Regions from separate parts of the Aestuariirhabdus sp. LZHN29 genome, predicted to be linked through region 1. Evidence: predicted binding sites of a transcription regulator. Region 1 holds the regulator's gene; the other holds the start of a gene.
The links. Region 1 encodes sigma-54, which starts transcription at its own class of promoters, with help from an activator protein. Its sites were predicted from a motif close to TGGCACNNNNNTTGCTNT; they were not measured.
Positions count from the first base shown of each region.

Region 1 (8,119 bases):
AGGCAGCCAATAGAACCTTGCAGCGCCTCGATCCCCGAAAGATACCAACCTGTCAGGTCCCGGTGCTGTTCGCTGCAGAGGTTGCCAGTGGGCTACTGTCCCATCTGCTGGGGGCGATCAGTGGGTCAAGCCTGTATCGTGAAGCGAGTTTCTTATTGAATCAGCTGGATAAGCCGCTGTTTCCTGAGTTTGTCAGCATCTATGAGCGGCCCCGCTTGCGAGGTGGCCTCGCCAGTGCGTCGTTTGATAATGACGGTCTGGCGACTTACGACAAATCCTTTGTGCAAGATGGAGTGCTCTGCAGTTATCTGTTGGGCGCCTACTCGGCGCGTAAATTGGGTATGACCAGCACCGCCAATGCCGGGGGGGCGCACAACCTGCGAATCAGTGATAGCGGTTTGGATGCCCCGGCGTTACTGCGGCAGATGGGTAGCGGTTTATTGATTACCGAGCTGCTGGGGCAGGGGGTTAATCTGGTAACCGGGGACTACTCGCGGGGAGCCAGTGGGTTTTGGGTCGAAAATGGGGTGATTCAGTATCCGGTATCGGAGATAACGGTCGCGGGTAACCTGCGGGATATGTTTGCGAATGTCGTCGCGGTGGGGAATGATGTGGATCACCGTGGCAATGTGCAGGCAGGTTCCATCCTGATTGATGGTATGACCGTAGGGGGCGACTAGGTTTTTCGGTCGAGAGCTTACTCTCCCTCGCCAAAGAAATCGTTGACCAGCTCGCTGATCGCTTGCAGTGCCCGATCCTCGTCGTCGCCGTCGATGCGCAAATCAAGCTCGGTGCCTTGGCTGGCTGCCAGCAGCATCACCGACATGATGCTTTTGCCATCGACCATGGTGGTGCCGCGCCCCACTTCGATACTACTGCCGAAAGCGGCCGCCGTGGTCACAAATTTTGACGCTGCTCGGGCGTGGAGTCCGAGTTTGTTGATGATATGAATCTTGGTTTCTATCATTGTCGCTACTGTTATTATATTTTATTGTTTTTGCGCGGTGTGCAGTTCGCGGTGACGAACCTGAACGTTTTGAATCTGACTACTAAAGCGTCGGGTCAGCTCTTCGCTGATGTATACCGAGCGGTGATGGCCGCCGGTGCAGCCGATGGCGATGGTCATGTAACTTCGGTTTCCCGCCTCGAATGCTGGAAGCCAGCGCTCCACAAAGTCACCGATATCAGCCAGCATCTGCTGTACCTCAGGTTGTTCTCCCAAAAAATCCCGCACGGGTTTCTCGAGCCCACTGAAGCCCCTCAGGTGCGCTACCCAATAAGGGTTAGGTAAACAGCGTACATCAAACACGTAATCGGCATCAATTGGTATGCCTCGCTTGAAACCAAAGGACTGGAATAGCAGTGCGAGACTGTCGTCCGTGCGCATCGCAACACGGGTACGAATCAGGTCGCGTAATTCGTGCAGTGATAGTGCGCTGGTATCCAGAGTCAGTTTTGCTCGATTCTTGAGGGGGGCCAGGAGCTCACTTTCGGCGAAAATGGCCTCTTCCAGCGAGCATTTGTCATTGGACAAGGGGTGGCGTCGCCGTGTTTCACTGAAACGCTTTAGCAGGGTAGCTGGGTCTGCATCGAGGTAGATCACCTCGCACTGCACGCCATTATTGGTTAGTTGGGCCAGTATCTCGGGGAAGCGTTTAAGGTCCGCGTGCATGTTGCGTGCGTCGATGCTGACAGCGGCATTTCTAAGTGACTGCTCGCTTGAGATCTCTGCGGCTAGAGACCCCAGTAAGCCTGCTGGCATGTTGTCCACACAGTAGTAGCCCTGATCCTCGAGCACGTGCAGCGCGCTACTTTTGCCGGATCCCGATCTTCCACTGATGATTACTAATCGCATTTTGCTGGTTCCACTTGCCGACTGGTGCGTGCCGCGCCCTGTTTCTGGTGTGGTGGGTGTTGACCGCGTAAGTCACTGAGCTGGCAGTATACCAGTTGCATTGTGGCAGGTCTGCGATTTGGGAGATCAGTCGAGGGGGGCGATCGCCATTTGATAGAGTTCGGTACTGCTCTGCGCGGCGCGCAGGCGGTTACGGTAGCTGGCATTGTCCAGCCGGCCGGCCAGAGCCTGCAAAATCGCCAGATGCTCGTTAGTCGCTTCGTTGGGGACAACGAGGGCAAAGATGATATCTACCGGGAGCTCGTCCATGGCGTCGAAATTGACACCCTCAGACAGTTTGAGCAGTGCCGCCACAGGTTCTGTACAGGAGGTGAGTCGGCAATGGGGAATCGCAATACCTTTGCCAAAGCCTGTGCTGCCGAGGCGTTCACGCTCAAACAGGCCGTTAAACAGCTCGTCGGCTGTTATCTCCTGCCCTGCCTGGGCGAGAGTTTCGGCAAGTGTTTCGAGTACGCGTTTTTTACTGCCGCCTTCCGCAGCGCAGAGGCTGCGGTCGGGGCTTAGGAGGGATATAAAATTCATAGCCAGATCTAATTAACGGGCGAGATTCTTTTCCTTGTGTTTCATGAGCTGGCGATCCAGTTTGTCCGACAGCATATCAATGGCCGCGTACATGTCTTCATGGACGGCAGTTGCGTGGATGTCCGCACCGCGGACGTGCAGATTGGCCTCCGCTTTTTGTCCCTCTTTTTCGATACTGAGGGTTACGTTGACGCTGGTGATGCTGTCAAAGTGTCGCTCAAGACGATCGACTTTAGTTGCTACGTATTCACGCAATGCTTCCGTTACATCAACATGATGACCACTGATATTGATTTGCATGCGTTTTCTCCTGAATGTTTGTTACATGATGTTGAGTCGACGTCGTGTCAGGCTCAAGTGTATGCCTCTGTTACCGATCATATCCGAGGCTCGATATCTCAATGTTGTCGCCAATCAATATAACCTATACCAGACGTTTCCTTTCGTTAGAAGGAGCAATTGATAATGACTCCCGGTATTTGGCAATAGTGCGGCGAGCAACCTGAATTCCCTGCTCAGCAAGCAAACCCGCTATCTTGCTGTCACTCAATGGCTTTTTTGGGTTCTCTGCGGCCACAAGCTTCTTGATAATAGCCCTGATTGCCGTAGAGGAGCACTCTCCTCCACTGGCGGTACTGACATGGCTTGAGAAGAAATACTTGAGCTCAAATATGCCGCGGGGGGTGTGCATGTATTTTTGCGTCGTTACCCGGGATATGGTGGATTCGTGCATGCTGACCGCTTCGGCGATATCGTGCAGTACCAGCGGTTTCATCGCCTCTTCACCATACTCCAGAAACCCGCGCTGATGCTCAACGATCTGGGTGGCCACCTTCATCAGTGTTTCGTTTCGGCTCTGCAGACTCTTGAGAAACCAGCGGGCTTCCTGCAAGTGGTTTTTCAGGTAGGTGTTGTCTGAACTGTTATCAGCACGTTTGACCAGCGAAGCGTAACCCGAGTTGATGCGGACTCGGGGCACAGAGTCCGGGTTCAGCTCGACGGTCCAGCGGCCGTTCACCTTTTTTACGGTGACGTCGGGTATGACATATTCAGGCTCGCTGCTTTGAATGCTTGCCCCGGGTTTTGGGTTGAGGGTCTGGATCAGTTCAATCGCAGCTTTGAGATCGGCCTCTTTGAGACGGGTTTTGCGCATTAATTGAGCGTAATCATGGGAGCCCAACAAGTTGATGTGTTTCTCAACCACCAGGGCCGCTGAACCCAGGTGAGGGGTGGTGGTGGGCAATTGGGCAAGCTGGATTAACAGGCACTCGCTGAGGGATCGAGCCGCCACACCGACTGGATCGAACTGCTGAAGACGGTGTAACACCGCTTCAAACTCATCCAGTTCAATGTCCAGATCCTCTTCGATGCCTTCCATCAGCTCTTCGCAGCTACAGCTGAGATAGCCATCGTCCTTGAGTGCGTCAATGATGGTAATGGCTATCGCCCGGTCGGTGTCGGACATAGGTGTCAGGTTAAGCTGCCACTCCAGATGGGACTGAAGGGTTTCTGAGGTGCTGGCTCGCGTGGCCGGATTGTACTCATCGTTGTCGGACGAGCCCGACCCCGAGGAGGGCGGCAGACTGGATTGATAAACATCATCCCAGGCGGTGTCAACGGGCAGATCTTCCGGGATATTGTCCTGCCAGTCGTCGGACATCACCTCATTTTCGTTGTTGGCACTGTCGGCGCTTTGCTGATCCTGCTGCTCAGCCTCTTTTAGGCCGTTGTTTTCAGCCTTGTTGTCGAACTCGCTACCATCTTTTGCGCTTTCTTGCTCGGTCGCCGCCTCATTATCGGAACCCTCTTCGGGCTCGAGCATGGGGTTGGATTCGAGGGCTTGTTGAATCTCCTGCTGCAGATCCAGGGTAGAGAGCTGAAGTAGTTTGATGGCTTGTTGCAGCTGAGGCGTCATCGTCAGCTGCTGGCCCATTTTCAGGACTAGGGATGGTTTCATAAATAATACAATGTCCGGTCCATAATCTGCGCATCACTCCCGTTGGGTTTTCCGGTCGCATCCTGCTCCGGCAAAAATCTTGCATGGTTCTATTATAGGGTTGAACGGGATGAATGCCTATATGCGAAATTCGTGTCCCAGATAAACGTCTTTCACTTTCTGGTTATTCATCACGGCCTCGGCATTACCCTCGGCGATGATCTTGCCTTCACTAACGATATAGGCAAGCTCACAGATATCCAGTGTTTCGCGAACATTATGGTCTGTGATCAGCACTCCGATGCCCTTGTCGCGCAGGTGGCGGATCACATCCTTGATGTCATTGACCGAAATGGGGTCGACCCCGGCGAAGGGCTCATCGAGCAGGATAAAGGCGGGTTCCGTGGCTAGCGCCCGCGCGATCTCTACTCGTCTGCGCTCTCCACCCGACAAGCTGATACCCTTGCTGTTGCGAATATGGGTGATGTGGAACTCCCGCAGCAGGGCTTCAAGTTTTTCCAGTCGCTGCTTGCGATTGAGATCCTTGCGGGTTTCCAGTATGGAGAGGATATTCTCGGTAACGGTTAGTTTTCGGAAAATGGAGGCTTCCTGGGTCAAATAGCCTATGCCCTGGCGTGCGCGGCCATGCATTGGCAGGCGGGTAATATCCACACCATCGATTAAAATCTGGCCTCCATCGGACTGCACGAGCCCGACAATCATATAAAAACTGGTGGTTTTTCCTGCCCCGTTCGGCCCTAGTAAGCCGACAATCTGGCTACTGGAGATGCTGATCGAAATATCTTCGACCACCTTTCTTCCGCGGTAACTCTTTGCCAAGTGAAGTGCTTTAAGGGTTGCCATGGGGATATCTACTGCTTGACTTTGGGTTGGATAATCATTTCGACACGGTTGCCGGCCTTGCTGCTGGAGCTTCCGCTCTGGGCATTAACCGCCTGGGTTGTCATGTTGTAGTGGATCGTTTCGCCGGTAAAGGAGTTGCCCTCCTGCAGCAGGCGGGCGTTCTTAAGTAATTTCACCTGATCGCTGGCAACGGAGTAGTCGATGGTATTGCCATAGGCTTTGATGATCTCCTTGTCGGCGGCAGGCTTCTCCCGGTAGTGGGCAGGATTGCCTTCCGCCACCATACGGGTGACATTTCCCTCCTTGGTGTAGAGCGTGATTTTGTCGCCGCTAATATGGATAGTGCCTTGGTTCATCGTCACATTGCCGGTGTAGATGGCTCGCCCAGCGCCTTCATCAATATCGGCAGTGTCCGCCTTGATTCGAATAGGTTGGGACTGGTCTTCCGGCAGGGCGTGGGCGACAGCGCTAAAGAGCGCGCTGGCTAACAGGCCGATAATCAAGGAGCTATTGGGCTTCATAGGTGCCTCTGACGTTGGACAGCAGTTGAACTTGGTCCTGGTTAAGGTTGGCTTTCATCCCCACCGCACGAGTCACGCCACTGGGTGTAGTAATGGTGACAGGTCGGTTGGTGGACGCCAGCTCCTGCCCAGAGTATAGGGTGATGAAATCGGTATCAAGGCGTCCCCGTTCACTACCATCTTGCGCCAGCACTCGCATCACCACATCATCCCATAGCTCCAGATCTTCGCTGCCTGGCAGCAGTTTTCCAGAACGTGCGCTGATGTGGCGCTCGCCGTCCGCCTTTAACAGTGTCATTCGTGGCTCACTGATCATCGTGGTGTCGTTGTGGGGGTAGTGGTTGACCTCCACGGCATTGAGTCGGTGGTCAAGGGCGCCATGTTCGTTGTATCGGGTTAGCTGGGCGTTTTGCATATAGAAGTCGACCTCCTGCCGCTCGCGAGGGTCAGTGTCTGGCGGAGTCAGGGCTTGCCGCAGGGGGGTGTTCTGGTAGAGGTAAAATCCCCCATAGGCGAGCAGTATGCCCCCTAGCAGTGCAATGAACAGCGCTCTCACAGATAACGGTCCAGTGCGTCCTGCAGTTTCCCTTGTGCGGCTAACAAGGCATCGCAGAACTCGCGCGCCGCGCCGTTACCGCCGTTGGTCTCGGTGACGGCGCAGGCGTGCTGTTTGACGAAAAAATGGGCGTTGGCAACAGCTGCCCCCAGTCCAACCTGCCGAATAACGGCCAGATCCGGCAGGTCGTCACCGAGGTAGGCAACCTCATCCAGCGTCAATCCCAGTGTGGGTAGCAACTCTTGCAGGGCAACCAGCTTGTCCTCACGGCCCTGGTAAACGTGGGTGATGCCCAGATTGGTGGCGCGACGTGCCACCAGTTGCGAGCGGCGCCCGGTGATAATGGCAGTCTCGATACCGGCCTGTTGCAACATCTTGATGCCTTGCCCATCAAGGGTAGAGAAGGCTTTCAGCTCTTCGCCGTTTTCACTAAACAGTAACTGGCCGTTGGTGAGCACGCCATCGACGTCAAACACCGCCAGGCGAATACGTTGTGCGCGGGCAGTTAGGTGGCTGAACATCAGACGACTCCCGCACGCAGCAAGTCATGCATATTGAGGGCACCTACGGGTTTGTGCGCAGTATCGACCACAATAAGGCCGTTAATTTTGCTCTCGTCCATGATATGGACCGCTTCGGCGGCGAGCACTCCCTGGGTGACGGTTTTGCAGTTGCGGGTCATGACGTCATCGATTGAGGTGGTTGCCATGTTGAGCTCGCGGTCCAGTGAGCGGCGCAGGTCGCCATCGGTAAAGACCCCGCTAAGGGCGCCATCTGTAGTGGTGATGGCGGTCATGCCGAGTCCCTTGCGGGTCATCTCCATGAGTGCATCACGCAGGGGGGTGCCCTCCACAACGATGGGCAGGCGCTCACCGCTGTGCATGACGTCGTCAACCTTGAGCAGCAAGCGGCGACCGAGGGTGCCACCGGGGTGGGAGAAGGCAAAGTCCTCGGCGCTAAAGCCGCGGCGTTCAAGCAGTGCAATGGCCAGCGCATCTCCCATGACCAGCGACACCGTGGTGCTGGAGGTGGGGGCAAGATTGAGGGGGCAGGCTTCCTGTGTTACGCCGGTGTTCAGGTTAACATTTGCCGCCTGTGCGAGGGCAGAGTCGGGGTTGCCGGTCATGCTGATCATGGGCACACCAAGCCGTTTGAGTAGCGGGATCAGGGTCACCATCTCGCCGGTATTGCCCGAGTTGGACAGGGTGATGACGACGTCATCGACGGTGATCATGCCAAGGTCGCCGTGACAGGCTTCGCCCGGGTGCACAAAAAATGCGGGGCTGCCGGTGCTGGCCAGGGTCGCAGCCATTTTGGTACCGATGTGACCCGATTTGCCCATGCCGACCACTACGATGCGTCCGCGGCAGTTCATCAGCAGTTCGCAGGCCGCCTCGAAGTCGCCGTCGATGCGTTGCAGCAGTTCGCCGATCGCTTCCTGCTCCATGCGCACCGTGCGCAGGCCTGACTCCTTGAAACTGGTTGGGTGGCTCATATTGCTATTACCATGGGCTAGAGAGTGAAGTACAAGGCGACATAATACGCACTATAACAGGCAAAGAGAATGCCGCCGCTGTAGCGTCCAATCCCCCCGCGGCGCAGTGCTAGCCACGCCATGGCCGCCAGTAACAGGGTCAGTGCGAGCATGCTGGCATAGTCGCGCAGCAGGATCTCGGTCTCGAAATGGGTCGGGGCGATCAGGCCCGGCATTGCCAGTACGGCTAACAGATTGAAAATGTTGGACCCTACGATGTTACCCAGGGCGATATCGTGGTGCCCCTTTAGAGCGCTGGCAACAGATGCTG
Region 1 covers NZ_JBNIEU010000002.1:195,373-203,491, forward strand. The annotation lists gene pmbA (metalloprotease PmbA) at 1-680, shown strand, start outside; gene ACP3PW_RS07555 (HPr family phosphocarrier protein) at 698-967, opposite strand; gene rapZ (RNase adapter RapZ) at 989-1,855, opposite strand; gene ptsN (PTS IIA-like nitrogen regulatory protein PtsN) at 1,982-2,437, opposite strand; gene hpf (ribosome hibernation-promoting factor, HPF/YfiA family) at 2,450-2,737, opposite strand; gene ACP3PW_RS07575 (RNA polymerase factor sigma-54) at 2,862-4,394, opposite strand; gene lptB (LPS export ABC transporter ATP-binding protein) at 4,512-5,237, opposite strand; gene lptA (lipopolysaccharide transport periplasmic protein LptA) at 5,246-5,758, opposite strand; gene lptC (LPS export ABC transporter periplasmic protein LptC) at 5,745-6,314, opposite strand; gene kdsC (3-deoxy-manno-octulosonate-8-phosphatase KdsC) at 6,311-6,835, opposite strand; gene ACP3PW_RS07600 (KpsF/GutQ family sugar-phosphate isomerase) at 6,835-7,809, opposite strand; gene ACP3PW_RS07605 (calcium/sodium antiporter) at 7,827-8,119, opposite strand, start outside.

Region 2 (8,119 bases), on a different contig from region 1:
TTGGGGTTACTGCCAGGAGGCATTTTGATACCAAACTGTGCCAACATGTTTTTGAAGGTCTGGATGGTAAACGGCGTTTGGCTGGTTTTGTCACCACTGCTATCGAGGCCCATCACCAACCCGTAACCAACCAGATGGTTACTACGCACTCCGGACACATAAGCGATATCCTTGATGCGTTCCGCATGGGCGACTCCTGCTGCTAAAACCAGCAAAATTGCCATTACGCCATGTTGTAACTGTTTCATTATCACAACTCCACCCCTAGAACGGGAACATCGGGCTATTAAAGAGTTTTGCTAACCAGCCCGCGTTGTTTGCATCAGCGAGACTCCCTGTACCTGCGTAGCTAATGCGCGCATCCGCCACTCTTTGTGACGACACGGTATTGTCAGTATCAACGTCATCGGGTCGTACTAGCCCTGTTATCCTGACGTATTCATCACCCTGATTGAGGGTTAACCATTTCTCGCCACGAATTTTTAACAGTCCATTGGGCAAAACTTCCGCTACCGTCACGGTAATATTGCCACTGAGGCTATTGCTCTGACTGCTGGAAGCCTCACCATCACTTGAACGCGTTGCATCCAGGCTGGCCGCAAGGTCGACGCCAAAAATATCTTTAAACGTTTTTCCAAACGCGGTCGGCTCGCTAATGGTTGCTGTAGAGTTCTTACTAAAATCAGTATCCGCATCCTTCTGCGCCTGGGTTGATTCATCCAGCGTTACGGTGATCACGTCCCCTACTCTGTAGGCTTTGCGGTCATCATAAAGCGACACGCCAAACCCGGTCTGGTACAGAGATCCGCCATTAAATTCCGCTGCAACAGGCTGCGCAGGATAGATCGGCGCAAACACGGGATCATTAGGCTTGGGGGGAGTTGACATACATCCTCCCAACAGAAAAAGCCCGATTATTGTCAAGATCCTGAGTTTCATAGCTGACACATCCTCACTCAATCTATTACAGATTTTGGGTAACAAACTGCAGCATACTGTCTGCCGTTGATATCACTTTGGAGTTCATCTCGTAGGCGCGTTGGGTGGTAATCATATTGACTAGCTCCTCCACCACATTGACGTTGGAGTTTTCCAACGTACTCTGCTGAATACGCCCTAATCCGTCTTCTCCGGGAATCCCTTCACGAGGTGAACCACTGGATCCGGTTTCCAAAAACAGGTTGTTTCCAATGGCTTGCAGGCCACCTGGGTTGATAAAATCAACCACCTGGATCTGACCGAGATCCTGCGGTGCCGGATTGCCTGGCGTAGTCACGCTCACGGTTCCATCTTCACCTACCGTAAAAGATAGCGCGTCCTCGGGCACGGTAATGCCCGGCTCTATTGGGTGGCCATTGACGTTGACCACATCACCATCCTCATTAAGATGAAACTGGCCATTACGGGTATAGGCGATAGTGCCGTCGGGGGTGAGTATTTGGAAAAAACCACGGCCATTAATCGCCATATCCAGCGGTTGGTCGGTGGTTTGCAAACTACCTGCAGTGAATATTTTCTGCGTGCCCGCCACTCGAACCCCGGATCCCAACTGTAAGCCTGTAGGCAGCGTCGTGTCCTGGGAAGACTGACCACCGGGTTGGCGCTGAATCTGATAGAGCAGGTCTTCAAACTCTGCACGATCCTTCTTGAATCCAATGGTGCTGACGTTAGCCAGGTTGTTGGAGATCGTGTTGAGCTGGGTATCCTGCGCGCTCAATCCCGTTTTACTTACATATAGTGCCGGTTGCATAATTCTCTTCTCCCCGCGAAAGCGACCGCTTCCGCTTTACCTCTGTCCGCAAACCACGTTGCTGGTGTTTATGTCAAAAGTCCGTCAGTTGTGCAGACATTTACTAGCTCTGCAAAAGTCGTTCCACTGATTTCTGATTCTCTTCCGCCGTACTCATCATCTTGACCTGCACCTGGAACTGCTTGGACAGGCTCAACATGGAGATCATCTCGGAGACAGGGTTCACGTTACTGCCCTCAAGAAACCCTGGCTCAATGGTGACGGCCGCATCGGGCACCACGTTCTCTCCGTCGCTCACCCGGAAGAAGCCATCACTGCCCTTCTCCATGCGCCCTTTTTCCGGATTTACCATCAGAATGCGATCAACTTCCGCCAATGCATCGGGTGTCTCCCCTGCCCCTTGAATCGTAATGGTTCCATCGGGGGCGATATCCAGCTTTGTAAATTCCGGCAAGACGATAGGGCCAGCGTTACCCATGATCGTCAGGTTTTCCGAATTACGCAGAGCTCCGTCGGGGTCCACTCTCAGCTTGCCGGTACGGGTGTATACCGTTTCACCTTCCGGATTCTGTGCGGTTATCCAGCCCTCGCCGCGCAAGGCCACATCCAGATCTCGACCGGTTGGGGTGACCGTACCGGACGCAAAGTTGGTGCCTGGATTTTCGGTCATCGCGTAGGCGCGGGTGGGATGAGTTTCACCAAATACTGGCATCGAGCGCGCTTGTTCGAAGTCGCTCTTGAACCCCGTCGTGTTGACGTTAGCCAGGTTATTGGCGTGGACGGCTTGCCCAAGCATGTTCTGCTTGGCGCCGCTCATTGATATAAATAGTGCTCTGTCCATTTCGCGTTACCCTGTAAGGAGCGGCAATCGTTTGCTGCTCGGTTCTCTTACAGGCAATAGAGCAAGGGCTGTGCCTGTTTTAGACACCAACCCAAATAAATTTATATCTAATTGTTTTTTAAGCATTTAAAATTGTTCAGAACATTTAAAATACGAAGGCATTTATTCGATAGCAGGCAAAGCGGCAAGGGTTTACCGCAACGATATAGGGGGTTGCCGCAACCGCCGGAGTCTGATGCGCAAGGGGATTGAAGTGTTTATCCGCCCACAAGGAGAGCCAAAGCAAAGGCAGTGAAAGGCCCGGTGACACCGGGCCTTTCAATCAAAGAGCAGGAGCAGGCCTACGCTAGATATTGAGTATGGTCTGGGTGACCGCGTCGGAGGTCTCAATGGTCTTGGCGTTCGCCTGGTAGTTCCGCTGAGCAATAATCAGGGCGACCAGCTCATCGGACAATTCAACATTGGAGGCTTCCAACGCACCGGCTTGCAGGGCTCCCAAGGTTCCTGAGCGTGGCGTACCCACCACAGGACTACCAGAGACAAAGGATTCAGCCCACTCCGTTTTGCCCAGCGGACTCAGCCCCTCGGTATTGGCGAAATTGGCAAAAACCACCTGACCCTGGGTACGGCTCTGACCGTTGGTGTAACGAGCAAACAGAATACCCTCATCGGATACCTCGAGGCCCGCCAACTGTCCGGTGCTAAAACCATCCTGGGTTACGCTGGTCACCGCAAAGGAGCTGGAAAACTGGGTACTGCCCGTCAGATCAAGATCATACCCTGTCGGTGATGTGGCACCGTTTTGGGTTCCGGAACTATCCCGGGGCTCCCAGCCAGCCAGTACAACAGGAGTACCCGCGGCAGGCACCGTAAGTTGCCCAGCAGAGTCAAAGGTTAATGCCTGGGTGAATGGGGCAAAAACGTTGGCGGCTGGGTTATCCGGTGGCGGCGTGCCATCGGGCAAAGTACCGTCAAAATCCCGCCCATCAATAAGAACGGTCATATCCCAGCTATTGGCACCGGTCTTGACGAAATACTGGGTTTGAATATGCGAGTTACCCAATGAGTCGTACACGTTTACCGATGTTGCTGAATTATAGGTCGAGGGATCAGTAGGGTCGAAAGGTGCTATGGCAGGCACCAGATCGCTGGAATTCAGGTTTACTGTCTGATCCACCGTACCGGTCGCCTGGGGCGACTGGTTGGTGGTGTCGATCTGCAAATCTGTCAATACTCCAGTTAGAATTTGACCGGTTGAGTCGGCCGCATACCCCTGCAGGTTCTTGCCGAAATTATTGACGATAAATCCGTTTTTATCGGTACCGAAATAACCGGCTCTGCTGTAGGTAGCCTCACCGTTATTATCGAGGACAAAGAAACCGTCACCGTTGATCGCCATATCCAGACTATTGCTGGTGAAGTTGATACTGCCCTGGGAAAACTGCTGGCCAATGTTGGACAGCAGTACCCCACTGCCGGTGGCGTTAGCGGCGGTACCCAATGTTGATGCCGCATAGACATCGGCAAACTCCGCTCGGGAAGACTTAAAGCCGATGGTGCTAGCATTGGCGATATTGTTACCGGTCACCTCCAGCTCATTGCCCGCAGCGCGAATGCCACTCAAACCGATATTAAAAGCCATGATTACTCTCCTGATCGCTCGCTGAGCGAATTACTCTTTGATCATCTGCACGTCGGACAGCAGGACCGAGCCCAGACCATCCAGATTCAAAATTACATCCCCGGCACCCTGAGCCCCGAGCGTGATACTGTTCACATGGGCCGGCAATACTGTGGGTACCTGTTGGGACTGGCCGTCAATCAGGGCCATCGCTTCGAAGCGATATTCTCCGGTCGGCATAGTGTTGCCGCTACCATCCTTGCCATCCCAATCAAATTCGATATTGCCCTGGGCCTGGGTACCCATTGGCAGCTGCCTCACCAGGTCTCCATTGGCACTGTAGACATTAACCGTCAGGTCAGGTGTGGAGGCTGGCAGCACCACCAATCCATTACTCCCTCGACCGGTCTCTACCTGTGTCTGCTCCATTCCTACCATAACCGTTCTGCCAACCAGGGAAGAGGCTTGTAGCGCCTGGCTAGACTGCATCCCGGCGACAAAGTCCTGCATGGAGCTGTTCATACTTTCAACACCTTCTACGGTACTGAATTGGGCCAACTGTGCGATAAACTCACCGTTTTCCTGGGGTTCCAGCGGGTTTTGATTGTTCATTTGCGCAACCAGCAGCTCAAGAAACTCGTTCTTCCCCAGCTCATCGCTTTTCTTCTGGTTTTCCTGCGCGTTGGTGATGGAGTACTGATCCATCACAGACGGGCTGGCAACACTATTCAGGCTCATCACTCTCTCCTTACTGCCCCAGCGTGAGGACTTTCTGCATCATTGATTTGGCGGTATTCAATACATCTACATTGGTCTGGAATGAGCGCGACGCCGAGATCATATCCGCCATCTGCTCAACCACATTCACATTGGGGTAGTAGACATACCCCTCTTCATTGGCCATCGGGTGATTGGGGTCATAGCGGGCTTGCAGCGCTTCCTGGCTCTCAACAACCCCCATAACCTGAACACCGGCTCCGACGGCTTTAGGCTGGTCCTCAAATAAGGAACCCTCCTCCTGAGCGTCATTCATCGCGTGGGCAAAAACCGGATAACGTGCCCTGTAGGTTTCATCGATGCTGCTACTGACGGTTTCGGCATTAGCGATGTTGCTAGAGGTCGCATTAAGACGAATGGATTGGGCGCTCATACCAGAGCCTGCGATTGAAAATACATTAGCGAGAGACATAATTATTGACCCCGAATAGCAGTGCTCAAGCCTTTAAACTTGGCGTTGAGAAAGGTGAAGCTGGTATCAAATGCGATCTTGTTTTGGGTGAACTCTGCAATCTCCCGCTGCGTATCAACGGTATTGCCATCAATAGAGGGCTGGCTAGGGACGCGATACTGCAATTGGGTCTGCGCGGTCTCATCAATAAAGCCGGAAACGTGCTGGGAGTGAGTCCGTTCCAAGCCTTGCTGCCCCTGACGTTCCACGGCTGACACCTGCTGCTTCATCACGGTGGAAAAATCCACATCACGCGCCTTGAAGCCAGGAGTGTCTGCGTTGGCAAGATTGTTGGCGAGTATCTCAGCGCGTTGCGCACGAAACTGCAGTGCTGCTGGGTGGATGCCTAGGGCATTGTCAAAACTGATCGCCATGGTTTGCCTCGTACTGAATAGGTTGTCTTCAGAACTGTAATAGCAAAGCACATGCCACAATTATTTATCTTTATTTTTCAATAGGTTATAAATAAAACAACCGAACAAAAAGAGAAAGCGGCAAGCATTCACCGGCTAAGCGGCAAACCAAAAGAGGTTCTTTGCCGCTTTTTTAGTGCATAGGGTCAGGGGGGGTGACAGCTCAGGGGGAAAACGTACCGGGATCGGCGCAGAGGAGGATTGGGGTAAAAGGTTTGAGCGCGATCATTCGCACTCAAAAGTGGCGACTACTTGGCGATGTACATAATACCGGGACGGCACTGCACCATTTCATAAAGGTGTGAAAGCCCGTTCAACGCTTCCGACGCACCCAGAAAAAGATACCCACCCGGCTTAAGGGTTGCGTGGATTCGAGTGAGGATATCCCGTTTGAAATCCGCAGAAAAATAGATCAGCACGTTGCGGCAGAACACGATATCGAATTTGCCGAGGGTGACGTAGCTATCCTGCAGGTTAATCGCTCTGAAATCGATTCGCTGTTTAATGTTGGGTTTTACCTGCCAACGTCGCCCTTCCAGCGGGATAAAGTGCTTTTCCAAACGCTCGTCAGAGAGCCCGCGACCCAACGCCAGCGAGTCGTACTCCCCGAGTTTGGCTTCGCCCAGCACCTTGCTGGAAAGGTCCGTAGCGACGATCTGCACCCCACCTCGTAATTGGCCAAGGTTGGTGCGTTCAAACTCATCGATGATAATACTTTGCGAATAGGGCTCCTGGCCCGAGGAGCAGGCGGCAGACCAGATCCGCAGCCGTTGCCCTGGAAAACGCTTGGCGAGGTCGGGGAGAATGGTCTTTTTCAGCACTTCGAAAGGATAATTATCACGAAACCACAGGGTTTCGTTGGTTGTCATCGCGTCAACTACCTCGCCTTTCAGGGGGCCTCGCGGCTGGGCGTTGACTCGTTTAACCAGTTCGCTAAGGGATCCGATCTCATGATTGGCAAGGATTTTCCGCAGCCGACTTTTAACCAGATACTCCTTGTTTTTTCCCAAAACAATGCCACAGGCTTTTTCGAGAAATTCACTAAAAACCTCGAAATCTCCAGCCGGTGACGCACTGGCTCTGCCCTGGGTTAGTCCGATATCGGCCAACGTATTACTCCTTTAATAAACCCATCAGGCTCTATTTGGTTTCAATCTGAAAGCGCTTGATAACACTGCCGGCAAGATCGTCGGGATTAAACTTGGCGATAAAGTCGTTAGCTCCCACCTTTTCTACCATCGCTTTATTAAATACCCCGCTCAAAGAGGTGTGAAGAACGATATAGAGGCTGGCCAGGCGCGGATCTGACCTCACTTCGGTGGTGAGAGTGTACCCATCCATTTCGGGCATCTCAATATCCGAAATCATCATCAACAGGTGCTGGCCAATGTCATCCCCCCCGTCGACTAACTCCTTCAGGTAATCGAGAGCTTCACGACCATCGTTCTTAAGGACAACTTCAACACCAATATTCTCCAGGCACCGCTGAACCTGCTTGCGGGCTACCGAAGAATCGTCGGCAACCAACACCTTTTGGGCCAGCGCATGGGTGGTCACCTCATCGGTAATTATGCCCTCGGTTACAGCTTCACTCTGAGGGGCGACTTCGGCAAGAATCTTCTCTACATCGATAATCTCAACCAACTGATCATCGACTTTGGTTACCGCGGTCAGATAATGATCCCGCCCTGTTCCCTTCGGTGGTGGATGGATCTCTCCCCAGTTCATATTTACGATACGATCGACCATCTGTACCAGAAAGCCCTGCACCTTCATATTGTACTCGGTGATGATAACGAAAGAGTTGGCTACATCATCCAGCGGCCCTCGACCCGTCGCCATATTCATATCGATTATCGGTATGGTACCGCCGCGGATATTGGCAACCCCTCGCACAACCGGGCTGCTTTTGGGCATCATGGTTAGCTGTGGGCACTGCAGCACCTCCTTAACCTTGAACACATTGATACCATAAAGCTGCTTACCCTTAAGCCGAAACAACAGCAACTCTAGCCGGTTTTCACCAACCAGCTGGGTTCGCTTGTTGACACTATCTAACACTCCTGCCATGGATTATCTCCGATATTCAATGGGTAGACCCGCCTGCACCCTTCACTTACGGATTCAACAACAGATCGCTTACCTGTAAATAGACTATAGCTGCTCGCGAAGCCACTTAACAACTTCATCCGGGTGTGGATTACACCAGCACAACTCCCCCACAGGAAGGGAGTATAGAGACATTTTATCGGCATCAAATTTGCTA
Region 2 covers NZ_JBNIEU010000004.1:274,303-282,421, forward strand. The annotation lists gene ACP3PW_RS15340 (flagellar basal body P-ring protein FlgI) at 1-248, opposite strand, end outside; gene flgH (flagellar basal body L-ring protein FlgH) at 265-939, opposite strand; gene flgG (flagellar basal-body rod protein FlgG) at 965-1,750, opposite strand; gene ACP3PW_RS15355 (flagellar basal body rod protein FlgF) at 1,854-2,591, opposite strand; gene flgE (flagellar hook protein FlgE) at 2,938-4,233, opposite strand; gene ACP3PW_RS15365 (flagellar hook assembly protein FlgD) at 4,264-4,950, opposite strand; gene flgC (flagellar basal body rod protein FlgC) at 4,961-5,401, opposite strand; gene flgB (flagellar basal body rod protein FlgB) at 5,404-5,814, opposite strand; gene ACP3PW_RS15380 (CheR family methyltransferase) at 6,102-6,962, opposite strand; gene ACP3PW_RS15385 (chemotaxis protein CheV) at 6,994-7,923, opposite strand.
Region 2: the regulator sigma-54 is predicted to act here: its motif matches at 2,650-2,667, upstream of ACP3PW_RS15355 (flagellar basal body rod protein FlgF).